2 regions of the Rhizobium sp. 10N427 genome follow, and region 1 is predicted to be linked to the other one. Evidence: riboswitches for the same ligand, from Rfam matches in the RefSeq annotation. Region 1 holds a riboswitch; the other holds the start of a gene.

Region 1 (3,596 bases):
TCGATCGAGATCACGTCCGCATCCATGGCGGCGATCGCATCGATGATGTCGTTAAACTCCGAATAGCACATATGCGTGTGGATCTGTGTCGCGTTGCCGACACCGGTCGAGCACAGGCGGAAGCTTTCGACGGCCCAGTCGAGATAGGTCTTCCACTGCGAGCGCCGCAGCGGCAAGCCTTCCCGAAGTGCTGCCTCGTCGATCTGGATCATCCTGGCACCCGCCTTTTCGAGATCACCGACCTCGTCGCGAATCGCCAGCGCGATCTGCCGGCATGATTCGCTTCGGGCGATATCGTCGCGCACGAAGGACCAATTGAGGATCGTCACCGGTCCAGTCAGCATACCCTTGACCGGCCGGTCCGTCAGAGACTGGGCATATTGCCACCAGCCAGTCGTCATCGGCTTCGGCCGCGCGATATCGCCGAAGATGATCGGCGGACGGACATAGCGCGAGCCATAGCTCTGTACCCACGCATGCTGCGTGAAGGCAAAGCCCGACAGCTGCTCGCCAAAATACTGCACCATGTCGTTGCGCTCGAACTCGCCATGGACGAGCACATCAAGGCCGATTTCCTCCTGCCAGCGGATGGCTGCTTCGGTCTCTTTGCGCAGGAAAGCCTCATAGTCCGCATTGCTGAGCGTTCCCTTCGCATGTGCCGAACGCGCCTTGCGGACTTCAGACGTCTGCGGGAAGGACCCGATCGTCGTCGTTGGGAACAGCGGCAAGCGGATATCCGTCTGCTGGATCGCCTTGCGCTCGGCGAAGCCGGCCTTGCGGCGCTTCATGGTCTCGTCGATCGCTGCAATCCGCTGCCTGACCGCGGGATCATTGACCTTCGGCGATGCCGCGCGGGCGGCCGCGGCCCTCGAAGAGCTGCCGATGGCATCCGTCACGCAATCGCGCCCCTGCGAAAGTGCCTGGCCGAGGACCGCCAGCTCATCCAGCTTCTGCGTGGCAAAAGCCAGCCATCCCCTGACCTCGGCATCAACAGCGGTTTCGAGAGCAAGATCGATCGGCACATGCAYAAGCGAGCAAGATGGCGCGATTTCGATTGGACGCGTTTTGGAAAGCGCCTCGACCCGATCCAGCAGTTTCTCAAGATCAGCGCGCCAGATGTTGCGGCCATCGATGACGCCGAGAGATAATACCCGGTCATCAGGCACCGCCGATACGACCGCATCAAGCTGCTCGGGCGCGCGCACCAGATCGACGTGCAGACCGGCAACCGGCAGCGCCGCTGCTGTCTTGAGATTGTCGCCCAATGCCCCGAAATAGCTGGCGATCATGATCTTCAGGTTCGGAACCAGCTGGTGAAGCGCGCTGTAGGCCGTGGTCAGCGCGTACCGCTCAGCGTCTGCGAGATCGAGCACCAGGGCTGGCTCGTCGATCTGCACCCAATCGGCGCCCGCAGTGCTGAGCTCCGCGAGGATGCCCGCATAGACAGGCAGCAACCGGTCGAGCAGTTCGATCGGATCGAAGCCTGGCTGCGTCGCCTTGCCGAGCTTCAGGAACGTCACCGGGCCGAGAATGACCGGGCGCGTGTGGATGCCGAGCGCCTTTGCCTCCCGGAACATCTGCAGCGGTTTGTTTTCGGTCAGCGCGAAGCGCTGGTCGCGGGTGAATTCCGGCACCATGTAGTGGTAGTTGGTATCGAACCACTTGGTCATTTCGAGCGCCGGAACGCCCTCATGATGATGCGCATGGCCGCAATCGCCGTGCTCAGCGCCCACTGAGCCGCGCGCCATGGCGAAATAGATGTCGAGATCGACGGGACCGCCCTTCCAGCCATATTCGGCCGGTACGGCGCCGACCATCACCGCCGTGTCGAGCACATGGTCGTAGAGGGAGAAGTCGTTGGACGGAATGATATCGATTCCCTTGGCCTTCTGCAGGGCCCAATGTTCGGCCCGCAATGCCTTGGCGACGTCGAGAAGTGCTGCCCTATCAAACTTTCCGGCCCAATAGCTTTCCAGCGCGAACTTCAGTTCGCGGTGCTTTCCGATACGCGGGAATCCGAGATTTGCAGTCTTGATGCTCATGTTTCCTTACCCCGAGGGTTGTGGGCAAGGCTTGGGATGACGCATCGGCGCGCGGACACAGGCGTGCCGGTCGCAAAAGCGGCACACCGGACACCCCGCCCGTGGACGTTATCGATCGCGGCAGGTCTCCTGGCTTGCGGGTCAACGCTGCCGTCCGTCTTCCCGGGGCGTCTTCCCCAGTGACATGAGTGGACGGCCGCTCGCCGCTTACAGTTGCGGGGGCAGCTCCGGCATTTTCACCGGATTCCCTCTTAGCTCCGGACCAAAGGTCCGCAGAACCACGATGACACGAGCATGTCGCATCGCGGATCTCACGTCAATAGACATAAAGATATGTTTATGTCTTTGTTTCTCGGCTAGCTGTACTCGCCGACTACGACAACAGCATCGAGGACGGCGCGCCGGTCTCCACGGGAGCCTGCAGCTTCTGGGCAGCAAGCACCACTTCGACGCGATTGCGGGCATCGAGCTTCTGCATCAGGATCGTCATGTAGTGCTTGACGGTCTTCTCGCTGATATCGAGCATGCTGGCGATTTCGCGGTTGGTCTTGCCCTGCAACAGGTAGTTGACGATCTGCTGCTCGCGGGCGCTCAGGCGCTTCTGCATCTGCGCCTTGCGGCGCACCTCGGCCGTCTTCATCGACAGGATCACCTTGGTGGCGAAACCCGGCGTGATGAAGGTGCTGCCGTCATGCACGGTCTTGATCGCCTCATACAGATCGCGCGCCGTGCTACCCTTCAGCACATAGCCGCAGACGCCGAGATTGAGGACCTGAATCGCCGTGTCGATATTGGCGGTGGCGGTGAAGACCACGACCTTGGTGCCTTCGTAATTCTTCTGGATCAGCTCGAGTGCTGCCAGCGTATCGCCCGGCATGCTGAGATCGGTGACAAGAACGTCGGGCCGGTGCTCCTCGACGATCTTCAGCGCGTCGATGGCGTTCTGCCCGCGGGCAGTCACCCGAAGACCTTCCTTCGCCGAGTAAAGATTAACGAGTCCATCCAACAATATTGGATGATCATCAACGAATGCGACCGAGATAGACATAATGACGAATAAACCCCCTCGTCTTCTTTCCGATAGCTCTAAAGTAAACAGAGCCAAACATAAAGACGGATTTTAATGCTTGGTTAACTTCATCGGATTTCTGTCTATTCGATCTCTATGCTTTCAGCCAGTTATCAATTCGGATAGTCCGTCACCTTATAGGCCAGTTGCGTCGGCCTGCTGCAGCTCCAGCACCATCTCCAGGATCATGCCGCCCCCCGGCCGCTTGGTGACAGCAAGCTTGCCGCCGAAGCTCTCGATCCTCTGCCGGAGGCCATAGAGCCCCATTCCGCCCTCGCGCGCCGCAAACGGCACGGTCCCGGAAGGCAAACCGTCATCCTCGACCGAAATCGCGATGACGGGCATGTCGATCCGACATCGGACACGCTGGCCGTTGCCACCAGCGTGGCGGTAGGCATTGTTGAGCCCTTCCTGAACGAAGCGGTAGATGCAGGTCTTCAGCGCCGGCGGCAGGTCGGCATTGGTGCCGCTGGAGACAAACGCGA
Region 2 (3,596 bases), on a different contig from region 1:
CCTCTTTTCGGCGGCCGCAAGCTTGTGGTGCGCGGCGACGATGCGCCCTTCCCATTCGAGATTCCCCGCGGCAAATGACAGGCCGATGGCATGGGTCTCCAGCACAGTGCGAAGATCGGCGAGTTCCTCCAACTCCTTGAGCGAAGCGGGGCTGACTTCGAAGCCGCGCTGGCCTTCGGCGAGCACCAGGTTTTCGGTGGTCAGGCGGCTCAGGATCTCGCGCAGCGACGACACACTGATCGAATAGTGCTCCTTGGCCTGCTCCAGCTTGATCTTCGCACCCGGCGCCAATGTCCCGGAGATGATATCCTGACGAATTTGCCGGGAGACGACGTCGCTGACAGTCTCGGAATGTTCACCGGTCACTTTGAGCATTGATTCCTCTACGTCCCGCACCATCGTGCGTGGAATACATTATCCTGCCGATAGGCGAATGGTCGCCAGTGAACCCTTGCTCAGCGCATGCTCGACGCCCTGCTGAATATGCCGCTGCAATATTCTCTTCGCCGTCGTGATGTCGCGCTGAAGAGCGGCCTCCAGCAGTTGCTTGTGCTCTTCTTCCGCAACGCCGCCGCGATAGGACAATGCCACCATCTGATATCGCAGATATTTGTCGAACACCGCCGAATGTGTTTCCATCAGCAGGCGCGATCCGCAGGCCGAGATCAGAGCCTGGTGAAACTCCCAGTCGTAGCGCTTCCAGTCTTCCGCCCTACTGGTATCGCCCGAGGCCATCACCTCTTCCATGCGCGCCAGCTTGTAATGGGCCGAGACCAGCCGCGCTTCCCATTCGACATCGCCCTGTTCGAAGGCCTGCTCCAGCGCGTGCTCCTCGAGAAGCAGACGCAGCGCTGCGGTCTCTCTCAGGTCGGCGACCGAAACACGCGCGACTTCGAAGCCGCGCTGCCCCTCGGCAACGACGAGGCCTTCCGATGTCAGGCGGTTGAGAATCTCTCTCAGTGTGCTGACGCTGGTTTGGTAGGCGATTCTCAGATTTTCAAGCTTGAGCTTCTGCCCCGGAGAAAGCCGCCCGAAAATGATATCCGCCCTTATTTGCCGATAGCCGCTCTCTGCGACGGTCTCGTTTGAGATTTCGTTCAACGGCCATTACCTCTGATATTCCCATTTTCTTCATATATAACGGAATAAGTATGCCGTATTCAACAAGCGAAAACGCGATTGGCGGCCGTTCTGCGGGTACTGAACCCTGATTGCCGAACCAGGGTGGCGCGCTGCGCGTCTTGACGGCCGGGATATTAGCGTCGTAACTGCATCCGACGGTTCCCGGAGGAAGTCTCCGACGGGATTAATAGGGAACACGGTGCGGACGACCCAAAAGGGACCAAGACCGTGGCTGCCCCCGCAACTGTAAGCGGATTGCCGATCATCACGGGAGACCAGCCTGCTGGATGTCTCCCTTGGGCCGCAAGGCCATGCCACTGCGATGTTATCGCGGGAAGGCAGATGAGAGGCGAATATTCGCGAGCCAGGAGACCTGCCGTCAAACACGATCCAATCAGCCGGGCGGGGATGCCTGGAAAGGAACAGACATGTTTGACCTGACCCTTCGCCGATACATGGCCTCCATCCGCCTCGATTGGGCTTTCCGCGTCCGCGCTGCGTGAGCAGTCACGCCGTGTTCCGCGGCGTCGTGCTGCCCGCTTCTCCTAAATCGAGGTCCCATGCGCCAGATTATCGCCACGCTCACATTTGCCCTCGGCCTGACCGGCTTCGCCGGTACAAGCCTTGCCGCCACGCAGTATCCTCTGACCCTCAACAACTGCGGGCAGCAGGTCACGTTCAAGAAGGCGCCTGAGAAGATCGTCTCGATCGGCCAGGGGATGACCGAAGTCCTGTTCTCGCTTGGTCTTGCCGGCAAGGTCGCCGGTACCGCCGTCTGGGTCGGGCCGGTCCTGCCGCAATATGCCGATGCAAATAGCAAGATCAAAAGGCTCGCCGACAACGATCCAAGCTTCGAGGCCGTCGTCGGTCAGGAACCCGATCTGGTCGCCGCCGAATTCGAATGGCATGTCGGTGCGCAAGGCTCTGTCGGCAAGCGCGAGCAATTCGCCGATCTCGGCATCAATACCTACATCGCGCCTGCCGACTGCGTCGCCAAGATCAATGCCGATGGCGGTGATGGCGTTCGCAAGGAGCTGTTCACGATGGACCTGATCTATCAGGAGATCGCGGAGCTCTCCGAAATTTTCGACGTCAAGGATCGCGGCGATGCCCTGATCGCCGATCTGAAGAAGCGTGAGGCTGCAGCCGTTGCCTCGATCTCGGGTGCCTCGGGCAAGAACCTGCCCGTTGTCTTCTGGTTCTCCAGCAAAGAGGTCAAGGGCGACGCCTTCATCGCCGGCAAGAACAGCGCTCCGGCCTATATTCTCAAGACGGTCGGCGCGAAGAATGTCGTCACGACCGAAGAGGAATGGCCGTTGGTCGGCTGGGAAACGATTGCCCAGGCAAATCCTGCCGTCATCGTCCTCGCGACCATGGACCGCCGCCGCTATGCCGCCGATGATCCGAAGGTAAAGATCGATTTCCTGGAGAGTGATCCGGTTACCAAGGAACTCGAGGCCGTCAAGAACAAGCATTTCGTGATGATGGACGCCCAGTCGATGAACCCGACGATCCGCACGATCGACGGCATCGAAACGCTGGCAAACGGCATCAAGACCTTCGGCCTTACGCAGTGAAAGTTGCCGCTTCCTGGCAACGCCGGTGGTGGGCGCTCGTTGCGCTCACCGCCGCCGCCGTTCTCCTCCTTGGCGTCATGATCAGCCTTGCCGTCTCGATCGGCGAGATTGCGATCCCAGTTGCGACAACCGCCAAGGCGGTTTCGAACCGGCTGTTTGGAACGGCGTTCGAACTCAGCCGCATCCACGAAGGCGTCATCTGGGACTACCGGCTCAGCCGCGCTTTGGCGGCGGCCAGTGCGGGCGCTTCTCTCGCCCTCTGCGGTGCCATCCTCCAGGCGCTTCTTCGCAACCCGCTCGCCGAACCTTACGTGCTCGGCATTTCCGCCGGCGCCTCGACCGGGGCCGTCTGTGTCATGATCCTCGGACTCGGCTATGGCGTTCTTTCGTTGTCGGGTGGTGCCTTTATCGGTGCGGTGGTGGCCTTCCTGCTTGTCGGCATTCTTGCGACAGGCACCGGGGGCTCCAGCGAACGGATCATTCTCTGCGGGGTTGCCGGCTCGCAGCTCTTCAATGCGCTCACCTCCTATATCGTCACGACATCCGCAAATGCGGAACAGGCGCGCGGCGTGCTGTTCTGGCTCCTGGGGTCGATGAGCGGCGTCCGCTGGCCCGATGTCTATCTGTCGGTGCCGATCGCGATCGCCGGCTTCGCCGCCTGCCAGTTCCACGCCCGCGCGCTCGATGCATTTGCCTTCGGTTCGGATGCCGCCGCATCGCTCGGCGTTGCCGTGCGGCGGGTGCAGATCGTTCTTTTCGGCATCACCGCGATCATGACTGCGGCCGTCGTCAGCATGGTCGGTTCTATCGGGTTTGTCGGCCTCGTCATCCCGCATGCCGCCCGCTTCATCGTTGGCCCGTCCCACAGCCGTCTCCTACCGGCCACGGCGCTCGGCG

The links. A riboswitch is a leader RNA that binds a small molecule or an ion and turns the genes downstream of it on or off. The one in region 1 is predicted to bind cobalamin.
Region 2: it holds a riboswitch for cobalamin, as region 1 does, so the genes downstream of both, AC1DIJ_RS22570 (ABC transporter substrate-binding protein) here and metE (5-methyltetrahydropteroyltriglutamate--homocysteine S-methyltransferase) in region 1, are expected to answer to the same signal.

Annotation. Positions count from the first base shown of each region.
Region 1 is NZ_JBFTID010000001.1:443,244-446,839, forward strand. It holds gene metE (5-methyltetrahydropteroyltriglutamate--homocysteine S-methyltransferase) at 1-2,042, opposite strand, end outside; cobalamin riboswitch at 2,145-2,340, opposite strand; gene AC1DIJ_RS01920 (response regulator) at 2,416-3,090, opposite strand; gene AC1DIJ_RS01925 (sensor histidine kinase) at 3,247-3,596, opposite strand, start outside.
Region 2 is NZ_JBFTID010000012.1:115,898-119,493, reverse strand. It holds gene AC1DIJ_RS22580 (GntR family transcriptional regulator) at 1-375, opposite strand, end outside; gene AC1DIJ_RS22575 (GntR family transcriptional regulator) at 415-1,101, opposite strand; cobalamin riboswitch at 1,262-1,517, shown strand; gene AC1DIJ_RS22570 (ABC transporter substrate-binding protein) at 1,683-2,699, shown strand; gene AC1DIJ_RS22565 (FecCD family ABC transporter permease) at 2,696-3,596, shown strand, end outside.